3 regions of the Ureibacillus sp. FSL K6-0165 genome follow, and region 1 is predicted to be linked to each of the others. Evidence: predicted binding sites of a transcription regulator. Region 1 holds the regulator's gene; each other region holds the start of a gene.
What was found. The regulator CtsR, encoded in region 1, represses protease genes until heat stress. The targets are predictions, from matches to a motif close to ATGGTCAATAAAGGTCAAACA.
Positions count from the first base shown of each region.

Region 2: a site for CtsR is predicted at 2,483-2,503, ahead of clpP (ATP-dependent Clp endopeptidase proteolytic subunit ClpP). Genes of this name have one in related genera too.
Region 3: a site for CtsR is predicted at 2,455-2,475, ahead of NST00_RS14280 (ATP-dependent Clp protease ATP-binding subunit). Genes of this name have one in related genera too.

Region 1 is NZ_JBBOQS010000001.1:688,729-693,021, forward strand. Features, by position in the region: gene NST00_RS14945 (methyl-accepting chemotaxis protein) at 1-362, opposite strand, end outside; partial or broken gene NST00_RS14950 (protoglobin domain-containing protein) at 336-887, opposite strand; gene NST00_RS03365 (hypothetical protein) at 1,039-1,266, shown strand; gene NST00_RS03370 (DUF4870 domain-containing protein) at 1,512-1,817, shown strand; gene NST00_RS03375 (CtsR family transcriptional regulator) at 2,030-2,494, shown strand; gene NST00_RS03380 (UvrB/UvrC motif-containing protein) at 2,509-3,063, shown strand; gene NST00_RS03385 (protein arginine kinase) at 3,060-4,160, shown strand; gene NST00_RS03390 (ATP-dependent Clp protease ATP-binding subunit) at 4,150-4,293, shown strand, end outside.
Region 2 is NZ_JBBOQS010000001.1:1,420,173-1,424,465, forward strand. Features, by position in the region: gene NST00_RS07040 (gluconeogenesis factor YvcK family protein) at 1-112, shown strand, start outside; gene whiA (DNA-binding protein WhiA) at 147-1,094, shown strand; gene NST00_RS07050 (HPr family phosphocarrier protein) at 1,187-1,444, shown strand; gene clpP (ATP-dependent Clp endopeptidase proteolytic subunit ClpP) at 1,798-2,388, opposite strand; tRNA gene NST00_RS07060 (tRNA-Arg) at 2,731-2,802, shown strand; gene NST00_RS07065 (ATP-grasp domain-containing protein) at 3,397-4,293, shown strand, end outside.
Region 3 is NZ_JBBOQS010000002.1:128,034-132,326, reverse strand. Features, by position in the region: gene NST00_RS14280 (ATP-dependent Clp protease ATP-binding subunit) at 302-2,437, opposite strand; gene NST00_RS14275 (Crp/Fnr family transcriptional regulator) at 2,622-3,329, shown strand; gene NST00_RS14270 (hypothetical protein) at 3,430-3,567, opposite strand.

The sequences.
Region 1 (4,293 bases):
ACTAAGTTTACAATTTCAGAAATGCTTTTAGAAGAAGAACGTAAGTTTGTCATGGACTCTTCTAATAAATTTACACTGTTTAAAATCGTGTTCATTAAGTTTGTCTGTTTTGCTAATTGTGCTTTCCCTTGGTTAGATTTTTCCTCTGTATCAGCAACGAAATCTAAACCTTGTGATGTGGCTGATGCGATATTTTGTGATTGTTCAGAAATCATTTGAATCGATGCTGTCGTTTCTTGATTCATGGCATTTAAATCTTCAGCAATGTTTTGGATGGAGATTAATAATGATTGTTTTACTTGATCATTTTCCATACGTAATCGTTCTTGCTCAATTTCGTAAGCTTCAATCACAAGTTGCATTTCTAAATTGATAATTTTAGAAAATGCATTGATGGCAAGAATTGCTTCTTCTTTAGAAATATCAAGCTTATTAATAAACTGAGTAAATGCTGTTGTTAAAGATTGGAAAGAAGCGATATACCATTTAGATGATAATCCAATTTTGATATGAGCAAGGGCAATTCTAGTTCGGTTCTCTAAATAATGATTATCAATTTGTCCTTCAAAAATATCTTGTAAATGCTTTGTTAAAGTAATTTTCAATCGATCAATTGTTGAGTATTGATTAATTAATTCTACTAAATGTTTATTCATTGAAATGTTTTCATAAAAAATATCAACCATCTTTGGAATATAGTTCTCAATAAGTGGTTTTAATTGTTTAAGGATGGCTAATTCTTTTTTTGTTAACTGAACCATTTCAATTTGTTTGGCTACAATAGGGTTCGCAGAAACGTTTATTCCTACTTCGTGAATATATTTTTCTTCATCAAAAAATTGATTATAATTTGATTTGTTTTCCTTGTTATAAAGTACAAACCTCATATGTATGCTCCATTCTAATTTAATTTTTTTATTGTTTGACCCATTACAGTTTAATTCCTGAATTTGTATTTTTATTATAAACAATGTAAAATACGATTAGTTTATTAGTTCGTATTGTTTTTTATTAAATTAGTAAAGGAAGTTTGTTAAGATGAATCAGCGAAGGCTTGCTTATATTATTGTGTCCATGGTGACAGTAGCAGTTATTTCCACATTAATGTTAAACAATATGTTTGATGAGGTACCGAAAAATCATAAAATTTTAATTATCATTAGTGCCACCTTGTTTTCAGGTCTTTTTGCCCGCGGGTTATTCCCTGCTGATCATCCTGATGAAATCGATTCTAAACATACAGATAATAAAAAGAATGGTAATTAAGCCCTCCTAATTTGAGAGGGCTTTTTTCATTTCTGTTTTTCTGTTTACAGAATACCATATTATTTAGTAGTATCTAAAGATTTTTTTGACTATAAATTGAAAATTGTGGAAAAGATATGAAAAAGAAACGGACAAAAGAATAAAATCAATGATAAAACACGCAAGGTTTTTGAAACTATTAATCAAATCATTCGTACATGTATATAACAAGAATTTCAATAACCTTAAAGGGGGTTAACAAATATATGGAAGAAAAATGGGCTAAAGTTATTATTCACGCAAGTGCTTTTTTTGCACCAGTTCTAGTACCAATTTTATTTTTCTTAATAAGCAGTGAAGAAAGTGTTAAACGAATATCGATTCAAGCATTGCTCTTCCAGTTTGTTATGTGGGTATTAATCGGTATTTCTGTCGTACTAAGTTTTCTTTTAATTGGTATTCCATTCTTAATTATCTTTGGAATTATGACATTTGTTGTACCAATTATCGGTATTTTCAATGCGCTGCGAGAAACACCTTGGAATTACCCAATTGTTGGCCGTTGGGTATAAAATAATTTCTCGTAAATGTAAAACTCCTGAGTATTCTTCAGCTTAGATGAATATATTGATAAAAAATCGGCAAAGCGTACTTTCATACGTATTGTCGATTTTTTTACAATAAAAATGGTCAAGGGTTTATCGTTGCAAATATGGAAAAAAGGAAATATAATAAAGTCAAAGATAGTCAAAGTCAAAAAGAGCGAGGTGAAGTTGTAATCATAATGAAAAATATTTCAGATTTAATTGAAGGGTATTTAAAACAAGTTATCGAATTAGGTGGTAAAGGACATATTGAAATTAAACGCAGCGAATTAGCCGATATGTTTCAATGCGTTCCCTCGCAAATTAATTACGTTATTAATACCCGATTCACAGTGGAACGAGGCTACCTTGTTGAAAGCAAACGAGGTGGCGGTGGATATATAAGAATTTTTCGTGTGAAACCAAGTTCAAAAGTTGAGCTGATTGAAAATATCATTAAACAAATTGAAAAAGGTGCCACGCAAAATATGGCTGAAGATATTATATATAGGCTGCTGGACGAAGGCGTTATAACCGACAGAGAGGCAACGATAATGCTCGCTGCCATCGATCGGAATACGTTAAAGTTACAACTCCCAGCTCGTGATGAATTGAGGGCCGCTATTTTAACATCGATGTTACTAACTTTAAAATACGAAAAATAAAGAGGTGGTGGGTCATGATTTGTGAACACTGTAAACAACGGAAAGCAACCGTTACAGTTACACAAATAATAAATGGCCATAAAAGTGAGAAGCATTATTGTGAAGTATGTGCAGCACAATTTCATCCATTCAACTTAGACTTTCATAAAGAAGAACAAATCCCAATCCATCAATTGTTATCTAATTGGTTTGGGATGCCTATTTGGAAAAATGAAACACAAGAAAGAGCTGTTCAACCATCCATCCAGACAAATGCATGTCCGGCTTGCGGATTTACTTTTCGTAAATTTTTAAATGAAGGTAAATTGGGTTGCCCACAATGCTATGAAACCTTTGGCGAAAAACTTCCGCAAGTACTTGCAAAAATACAAGCGGGAACCAAACATACTGGAAAAAGGCCTGGACAAAAAGTGGATAACAACCGAATTATTAAAAAACAAATTGAACATGCACGCGAACAGCTGCAATTAGCTATACAAGATGAACGTTTTGAAGATGCGGCGAAATTCAGAGATGAAATTAAAGCATTGGAACGCAAGCTTGAGATGGGAGGTGTTGATACACCATGAACCTTGAATATTTCTTAAAAGCGGAAGCACCGAGTTGGATGGGCGTTGACGGTGAAGAAAATGACATTGTCATTTCCACCCGGATTCGATTAGCGAGAAACTTGGATGGTTTCCGTTTCCCATTAATATTTACTGATGAAGAAGCGAAAACGGTTGATCAAATGGTTACGCAAGCTTTTTCCCAATTGAATAACGGAAATCACCATTTCTCTCATTTCACAATTCAAGAAATGCCCGTATTACAACGTCAAGTATTAGTTGAAAAACATCTCATTAGCCCGATGCTTGCCAATAGAGAAAAATTCGCTTCAGTTATCATTTCAAAAGATGAAGCCATTAGTGTGATGGTAAATGAAGAAGACCACTTAAGAATCCAATGTTTATCCCCTGGACTTCAACTAATAGAAACTTATGAAATGGCTAATAAATTAGATTGTCAGCTTGAAAAACTTTTACCGATTGCCTTCAATAACCAATTCGGCTATTTAACGAGTTGCCCTACAAATGTAGGAACTGGTTTACGAGCATCTGTGATGATGCATTTACCAGGACTTTCGATGATGAAGCAAATGAAAGTATTAACACAAATGCTAGCTCGTTTTGGCATGGTCGTGAGAGGTATTTACGGTGAGGGCAGTGAAAATCTAGGGAACATGTATCAAATTTCAAATCAAGTAACCCTCGGTAAAGCAGAAGATGAAATAATTGATGATTTACAAACTGTCGTGATGCAAATCATTGAACAAGAACGAAACGCAAGACAAACTCTATTAAAACAATCCCAAGTTGCTTTGGAGGACCGTATTCACCGTGCCTTTGGTACTTTGAAACATGCGCGGATTATGACAAGTGAAGAAGCAGCAACATGTTTATCTAATGTTCGCTTAGGCATAGATTTAGGCATAATTAAAAATGTTTCAAAACATGTATTAAATGAATGCACAATACTGATTCAACCAGGATTCGTACAACAATACGCAGGCACAACTTTGGAACCAGGAGAGCGAGATGTATTCCGAGCAAAATTAATACGAGAAAAATTAAACGATGGAAATTCGAAATTAAAGGAAAAAGGAGAGGAAAAACATGATGTTTAATCGTTTTACTCAACGAGCTCAAAAAGTGTTACAGTTGGCGCAAGAAGAAGCCATTCGTTGGAAGCATGAATCCATCGGAACTGAACATATCTTGCTCGGGCTAATTCGCGAAGGTGGAGGCATTGCTGCAAAA
Region 2 (4,293 bases), 730 kb from region 1:
ATTAGAAATAATTAAAAAAGATATCGCTACAATTAAAAACGGCGTTGTGCGACATGAAGGTGAAGCGATTGCAGAATGGTTACTCGATTACTCATTAAAAATAAAAAATTAGTATGAACGATTTACATAAGAGAGGGGGGGCTTCGATGTCATTTGCTTCAGAAACGAAAAAAGAATTGACTCAAATTGAAGAGAGCGATCAATGTTTAAAAGCAGAAGTCTCTGCAATTATCCGCATGAATGGGACGCTCTCTTTTTCAAATAAACAACTTAGTTTAGATGTGCAAACAGAAAACGCTGCAATAGCTAGAAGAATTTATACGATTATTAAAAAGCTTTATCCATATAATGTAGAATTGCTGGTTCGCAAAAAAATGAGATTAAAGAAAAATAACGTTTACATTTGTCGCATTCGTGAAGGTGCGCAAGAAATATTAAAAGATCTTGATATTTTACAAGGAGAGTTTCAATTAAATCATTCTATTTCCCAATCGTTATTGAAAACAGATGAGCAAAAAAGAGCCTACTTAAGAGGAGCTTTTTTAGCTGGTGGATCTGTTAATAATCCAGAGACGTCATCGTATCATTTAGAAATTTATTCAATGTATAAAGAGCATAGTGAAGCTTTAGCCAATTTGATGAATGAATTTCAATTAAATGCGAAAACCATTGATCGTAAAAAAGGGCACATTACTTATTTAAAAGAAGCGGAAAAAATTTCAGATTTTCTTGGCTTAACTGGTGCATTTCAAGCGATGTTAAAGTTTGAAGATGTTCGTATTTTACGAGATATGCGTAATAGCGTGAATCGAATCGTGAATTGCGAAACAGCAAACTTAAATAAAACCATTGGTGCAGCATTAAGGCAAGTAGAAAACATAAAATTTATTGATCAAACAATTGGTATCGATAATTTGCCAGAAAAATTGCGAGAAGTTGCTAGGCTGCGCATCGAACATCAAGATGTCACGTTAAAAGAATTAGGAGAAATGGTGTCGACGGGAACAGTCAGCAAGTCAGGAATCAATCATCGTTTAAGAAAGATTGATGAAATTGCCGAAAAGCTGCGCCGTGGCGAAAAAGTAATAAAATAATAAAATTGAATTCACATTGTTCTTTTTAAATAATTTCGTTAAGATAGATATAAAATGAGATGAACGGTTTTAGAAAGGGTGTGAAAATGAAAATGGTTGAAACCACAGTGGAGGTTAAACTGAAGACCGGCTTGCAAGCTCGACAAGCGGCGTTGTTTGTTCAAGAGGCGAATCGTTATAAGGCAGATATTTTTCTGCAAAAAGATGATAAAAAAGTAAATGCAAAATCTATAATGGGAATCATGAGCTTAGCCATTGCAAGAGGTACAACAGTAAAATTAATCGCTGAGGGTAATGATGAAAATGAGGCAATTGAAGGATTATCTTCCTTCATCCAAAAAGAAGTTTGATTTATGAAAAAATTGAAAACGCTCGCAATTTTTCGAATCATTTCGAGAATTGTGAGTTTTTTTATTTTTAATTATTCAAACAAATTTTCAAGTGGGGAATATAAAAAAGAATAGGGTTTTTTGAACGAAACGATATATTAGTATAAATTATGATGAATATTTGATATGTCGATTTGAGTAAAGACGGCAAGTAAACTTGTCGCATATGTTTTGTCGCAATTTATTAGTGACAAAACCTAGGGTTGAAAAAGGGCGAGGGCCTCGAGTTTGGCCTTGGAATCCAGCGAAAGAAAATCGACAAAATAAAAAATTATCACCCAATAATTATTGGGTGACAATTTTTATTTTCGTGATTATTTTTCCTCACTTGAAGAAATAATGTGGTCAATTAAACCGTATTCTTTAGCTTGTTCAGCTGTCATGAAGTTATCACGGTCTGTATCTTGCGCAATTTTTTCAATTGGTTGACCAGTATGATCAGCCAATAGTCTATTTAATTTATCACGTAAGAATAGAATGCGCTTAGCTGCAATTTCAATTTCAGTAGCTTGCCCTTGAGCACCGCCAAGTGGTTGGTGAATCATCACTTCTGCGTTAGGCAATGCATAACGTTTTCCTTTTGCACCTGCAGATAGGAGGAAAGCACCCATGGAAGCTGCCATACCGATACAAATTGTTTGTACATCTGGTTTAATATATTGCATTGTATCGTAGATTGCCATACCTGCAGTAATTGAACCACCTGGTGAGTTAATGTATAACGAAATATCTTTTTCTGGATCTTCTGCAGCTAAGAATAACAATTGTGCTACAATAGAGTTTGCTACATTATCATCAATTGGGCTTCCAAGTAATATAATTCGGTCTTTTAATAGGCGAGAATAAATATCGTAAGCACGCTCACCACGACTTGTTTGCTCAATAACTGTAGGAACTAAATTCATTATTACGTCCTCCTTAAACCAATAATTGATTTTCTTTATATTTCTACGTACCGAAACGGAAATTGTTTCAGCTTGTATGTTTATCATACACATATTAGTCAAGAATGGTCAAATATAAAGTAAGGGCAATTTATTGAATATACACAAATCCCAAATCATCTATAATAGAATAACTTTCTTCTTGCTAAATGGTTGAATTGTTATGAAGACCTGTGTATAATGATAAAGTCGTTAATATTCATAGACGAAACAGATTATTTACAACACAATGCATATTTATTATTATATGAAAAATAGTAATAAAATATGCAAATTTTGGGAAGAACCTTTTATTTGATATGTGCCCTCGTGGTGTAATGGATAACACTCAAGATTCCGGTTCTTGCACTGGGGGTTCGATTCCCTCCGAGGGCGCTACAAACATCCGATGATACGACTGCGTTTGCAGTCTTTTTTATTTTTTGGATATCTGAAAATATCCGATAGAATTACCAATTTCTTAACCCCATCAACGTTTAGGTGCTTTAATTCCTTCTATTTTGTATCCACCTCCCCCCTTGATTATCACTTTATATAATCACAAGTAATGATTCCGTCCTCAATGCGTTCCAGTTGAGTATTTTTACTGATTTCATTGATGAATTTTGGTACATAATTTGCTACTTACTTAGCAATAAGAGTCGGAGTATTTTATAGTAAAAAATTATGCTGGGAAACTTAATAAGCTCATTTATTTAACAATGAATAATAAATTTACCTAAAAAGTTAAAACTTCTCATTATTTTGACGATAAGAAAAATGGCCCATTCATCGCAACTTTTCCGTCATAGGAAGTAAGTCTCAATTCGTTTTATTTTGTTCAGCAATTGGATTGATTAGATGCCATATAAATGTATGCAGAACGAGAGGTAAAAGAGCCATCTGTCTAGTTTATCTTATTTTTGCGTTTGAAACATTTTAACTTTATGGAAAGAAACAGAAACTCTGCTTTAAGAAAGGGGATTCAAAATGATTCTCATAAATGATCAAATTATTTCTCCAATTCTGGTCAAATCGTTGCAAGAACTTAATGTACCTGTTATTAAACAAGGTAACAGTTCGGAAATGCCAGATGGAGATTTTTTTTCTATCATTAACGAACACCAAAAGATATTGACAAACTCTGAAAGCTGCTTAGCATTGCTTGAATCTTATGCTCCTAATAGTGTTCAAAATCGTTGGTCAAAACAATTAAAAGATAAAGGGATGTTCCGTCAAATCCTTTCTAAAATGTACCCTGATTATTTTTATAAGGTAGTAAACCTGGATGAGCTTTTTAACATTCCGGTGGAGGATATTCCTTTTCCCGTTGTAATTAAGCCAAGCAAAGGATATTCAAGCGTTGGAGTGTATAAAGTAAAAAGTGCAGATGAATGGCAGGATGCAATACATAAGTTAAGTGTAGATTTACTTGTTATAAAAAACATGTACGACAATGAAGTGATTAACGGAGAGAGCATTTTAATCGAGCAATGGGTATTTGGAGAAGAATATGCTGTTGACTGTTATTACGATCATAATGGTAATCCTGTGATTTTAAATATTTTTAAACATTTGTTTAAAGACGAATATGATACGTCAGATCGAATCTACTATACATCAAAACAAGTAATTCATGAAATCTACGATGACATATTGGCTTTTATGCATAAGTTTAGAGAAGTTGTTCCGTTGAAAAATTTTCCAATTCACTTTGAAGTGAGAAAAAATAATCATGGCATTATTCCAATTGAAATGAATCCGCTCAGATTTGCTGGGGCGGGAACGACAGATCTCGGATTTTATGCTTATGGCTGTAATGTGTATAAGCATTATTTTGAAGGAACTAGCCCTAACTGGGAAGAAGTGCTTCGCCAGATGGACCAA
Region 3 (4,293 bases), on a different contig from region 1:
CTGTGATTTGCTTTATTAGTCAAAATCGAACTGATATTAGTCAACCTCAGGAAGATATTAGTCAAACTTAAGAACTTATTAGCCAAGCAAATAAAATGAGGGAACTATGATTTGCTTTATTAACCAACTCGAACTGATATTAGTCAACCTGAGGAAGATATTAGTCAAACTTAAGAACTTATTAGCCAAACAATCAAAATGAGAAGCTTAGATTTGCTTTATTAATCAAAATCCATTTTATTTTCGCCTATTTTAAAAAAACGGCTGAGCAAAAAGAGCTCTAGCCGTTTTCACACGTACTTTATTCACCTTTTGCTACTACTAATTGACCTTCTAGTAATGAAACCCTCATCATCTCGCCTGGAAGAATTTCTCCCTTTAACAACTCTCTTGCCACAGCCGTTTCAACATGTCGTTGCACAAATCGTTTTAATGGTCTTGCACCAAATTGTGGGTCAATACCGTTTTCTACAACCCAATTTACCACTTCATCATCCACGATTAGCGTAATTTCATTTTCAGCTACTCGTTGTTGCAATTGTTTAATGTATTTCCAGGCGATTGTAGTAAAGTGTTCATCCGTCAATGCATGGAATAAAATAATATCGTCTATCCGGTTTAACAATTCTGGCTTGAAATGTTTTCGAAGTTCTCTCATTACAACATTTTCAACCTCTTCGTCAACATAAGAGCCTGCTTCCAATAAATACTGAGAACCTATATTGGATGTCATAATGATAACCGTATTCGTAAAGTTTACAAGACGCCCTTGGCTATCCGTAATCCGACCATCATCTAAAATTTGAAGCAAAATATTCGCCACATCTGGATGGGCTTTTTCAATTTCATCTAATAAAATAACAGAATATGGATTGCGACGTACCGCTTCTGTCAATTGTCCGCCCTCTTCATAGCCGACATACCCTGGAGGTGCACCAACTAATCGTGATACACTATGTTTTTCCATATATTCACTCATATCAATGCGAATAAAATGATCTTCTGAATCAAATAATTGTGCGGCCAATGCTTTTGCAAGCTCCGTTTTCCCTACTCCAGTTGGACCAAGGAAAATGAAGGAACCGATTGGACGGTAAGGATCTTTAATGCCAGCACGTGCACGCCATACAGCTTCTGTTACGAGTTTCACCGCTTCATCTTGACCAACGACTCTTTCATGGAGAGTATCTTTTAAACGCAATAATTTTTCCCGTTCACCTTCCACTAATTTTGTAACTGGAATTCCAGTCCATCGAGAAACAATTGTTGCAATTTCTTCTGCCGTAACTTCTTCTCTTAAAATCCGATTTTCTGAAGCATTGGCTAAAGTTTTTTCTAATTGTTTGATTTCCTTTTCCACAGCAGGAATTTTTCCGTATTGGAGTTCCGCCAATTTATTCAAATCTTGCCTGCTCTGTGCATCTTCAAACTGACGGCGGTACTCATCCAATAATGCCCTTTTTGTTTGCAGTTGCTCCAAACCTTCTTTTTCGAATTGCCATTTCTTTTTTAATTCTTTTTGTTCATCTTTTAGTTGTTGTAATTCTATTCTAAGGGCTTCTAAACGTTTTTTACTCGCCTCGTCCTTTTCTTTCATTAACGCCTGCTCTTCTATTTCCAGTTGCATCACGCGGCGAGTCACATCATCCAATTCTTGGGGCATGGAATCGATTTCTGTACGAATCATTGCGCAAGCTTCATCAATTAAATCAATGGCTTTGTCCGGTAAAAAGCGATCTGTAATATAGCGATTTGAAAGTTGAGAAGCAGCTATTATCGCACGGTCATGAATTCTTACTCCATGATGCAATTCAAAACGTTCTTTTAAGCCCCTCAATATCGAAATCGTATCTTCAACAGAAGGTTCTCTCACCATCACTTGTTGAAATCTTCGTTCTAAAGCTGGATCTTTTTCAATATATTTACGATATTCATCTAACGTAGTCGCCCCGATACAATGAAGTTCACCACGAGCAAGCATTGGCTTCAAAATATTCCCAGCATCCATTGAACCTTCTGCTTTACCTGCACCAACAATCGTATGAATCTCATCAATAAACAAAATGATGCGCCCTTCTGATTCACGAATTTCTTTTAACACGCTTTTTAAACGTTCCTCAAATTGACCACGGAAACTAGCACCAGCAATTAATGAACTCATATCTAATTCCCAAAGAATACAATCTTTCAATCCTTCTGGCACATCTTTACGAACAATTCGTTGAGCCAGCCCTTCAACGATTGCGGTTTTCCCAACGCCAGGTTCTCCAATTAACACTGGATTATTTTTCGTTTTTCTGGATAAAATACGAATCACATTTCGAATTTCTTCGTCGCGGCCAATAACAGGATCAATTTTCCCTTTTTTTACTTCTTCATTTAAATTGCGTCCGAATTTTTCTAATGCACTTTGATTATCTTCCTGTTGTAATTGCATCCAATCACCTTCTTATATGTTTGACCTTCTTTGACTAACTTGATTATAAGATTACGATTATGGAAATGCAAAAAATATCTCCAAAATTATTCAAAAAAAACAGTAGATTAATGTGGTATTATATATATAAGTTTAAATGTGTGTCGTTGAATGGAACCGACAAATTAACATCATTATTAAGGATGTGATGAATAGCATGGTCTTAGTCGATATGGTTCCTATGAATTTCAATTCGCTATTTGCAGAACATGGTCTGTTATTGAAAATAGATAAAGGAAATCAAATCTTCCAGGAAGGTGAAAATGCAGAAGAACTTTATCTTATTCAAAAAGGAGCCGTACAATTAAGCAAAGAAACAGAAAGCGGTAAAGAATTGACGCTAAGAATTTGCGGTCCTAACTCCATGATCGGTGAATGTTCTGTTTTTGGTCCTCCTATCAATCATACAATGACTGCTAAAGCAATGATGAATACTGAACTTTTGTCCATGAAAAAAGATTCATTAGAAATGCTTTTAACTGAGCAACCGACATTAATGATTGAATATATTAAATGGCTACAAAATGAACATCTGAAAACCCAAAGTATTTTACGGGATTTAGTGATGCACGGTAAAAAAGGAGCTCTTTACTCAACCCTCATTCGACTTGCCAATACTTACGGCAAATTGAATGAAAACAACGATCTTTACATTGATTTCAATTTAACGAATTCGGATCTTGCCAACCTTTGCTCCACAAGTCGAGAAATGGTGAATCGTATGCTGAATGATCTAAAAAAACAAGGAGTTATTTCATTTGATAAAAGCATCATTACCATTCACAATTTAGAGTATTTGAAGAAAGAAATATGTTGCGAAAACTGTCCGCTATCCGTTTGCCGCATTGATTGAACATGGAGGCTGGGACAAAAATCGAGTAGGAGGGAGTGATTAGCTCCCGTCCTCTCACACCACCGTACGTACGGTTCCGTATACGGCGGTTCAATTAAGATCATTGACGCAAGTTTTCATAACTTCCGTGAATAGCTTGTCTTCTTATGCCAGTGGTCACTCCACCCTCCAAGAGGTCTCCCACGGGATTCACCGCTTCCTTCCTCAAGTGAGGTACTACGTTTTCTGTGTTCATCATGACTCACTGAATGCCAAGGGCTATTCTCTCTTAATTGTTCGGTCCTTCTTAGTAGTTCTAAACCAACTAATACTATGACCTCTGCTGACTTCTGACGGTTCAGCTACTTATCACTAAGTAGGTTATGAAGCGTACTTCACCTATCCGCCAGACCTCCCCGGGTAAGTACATGCACTTTCACACCATCTATCCGCCTCATTTACTCGATATGACCTTCGACAGAAAGAGCTTTGTTTTGTTTCGCAAACTCACTCAATCATACCTAGCCTTATATGAGGTTCGTGTTCCTCGGACCGGTGTTTTGCCTCCAGCTTCCTTCAGATTCCGCGTCACCACGGACACCCTTGCTCTTGGCTAACCTCTACTTCTGTCTTCGGGGTTCGGGACTTACACCCTATAGTTCATGTACATGCCGGGCGCACGATAAAAAACACCATTTTCTCACGGGAGAAAATGGTGTTTTTTTGATAATTGAAGAAAATTTGATTTCCGTTCCGGGGACGCTTTCCGCGGGCCCGGCTCGAGCCTCCTCTGATTCAATCCTTCGCTCCTGCGGGGTCTCGAGAGGGCTCGTCGCAGGAAAGCTTTGAATTTACTTCCTTGAACTTGCTCCGCTTTGCGACTAAGCGTGCGCGACAGGAGCACTCGCCCCGTCACTCCAATCAATTTTTTACAAAAAATCTTTTTGCAGCTCGTTCACTTTATTAGTTATGTCCCATCCTTTTT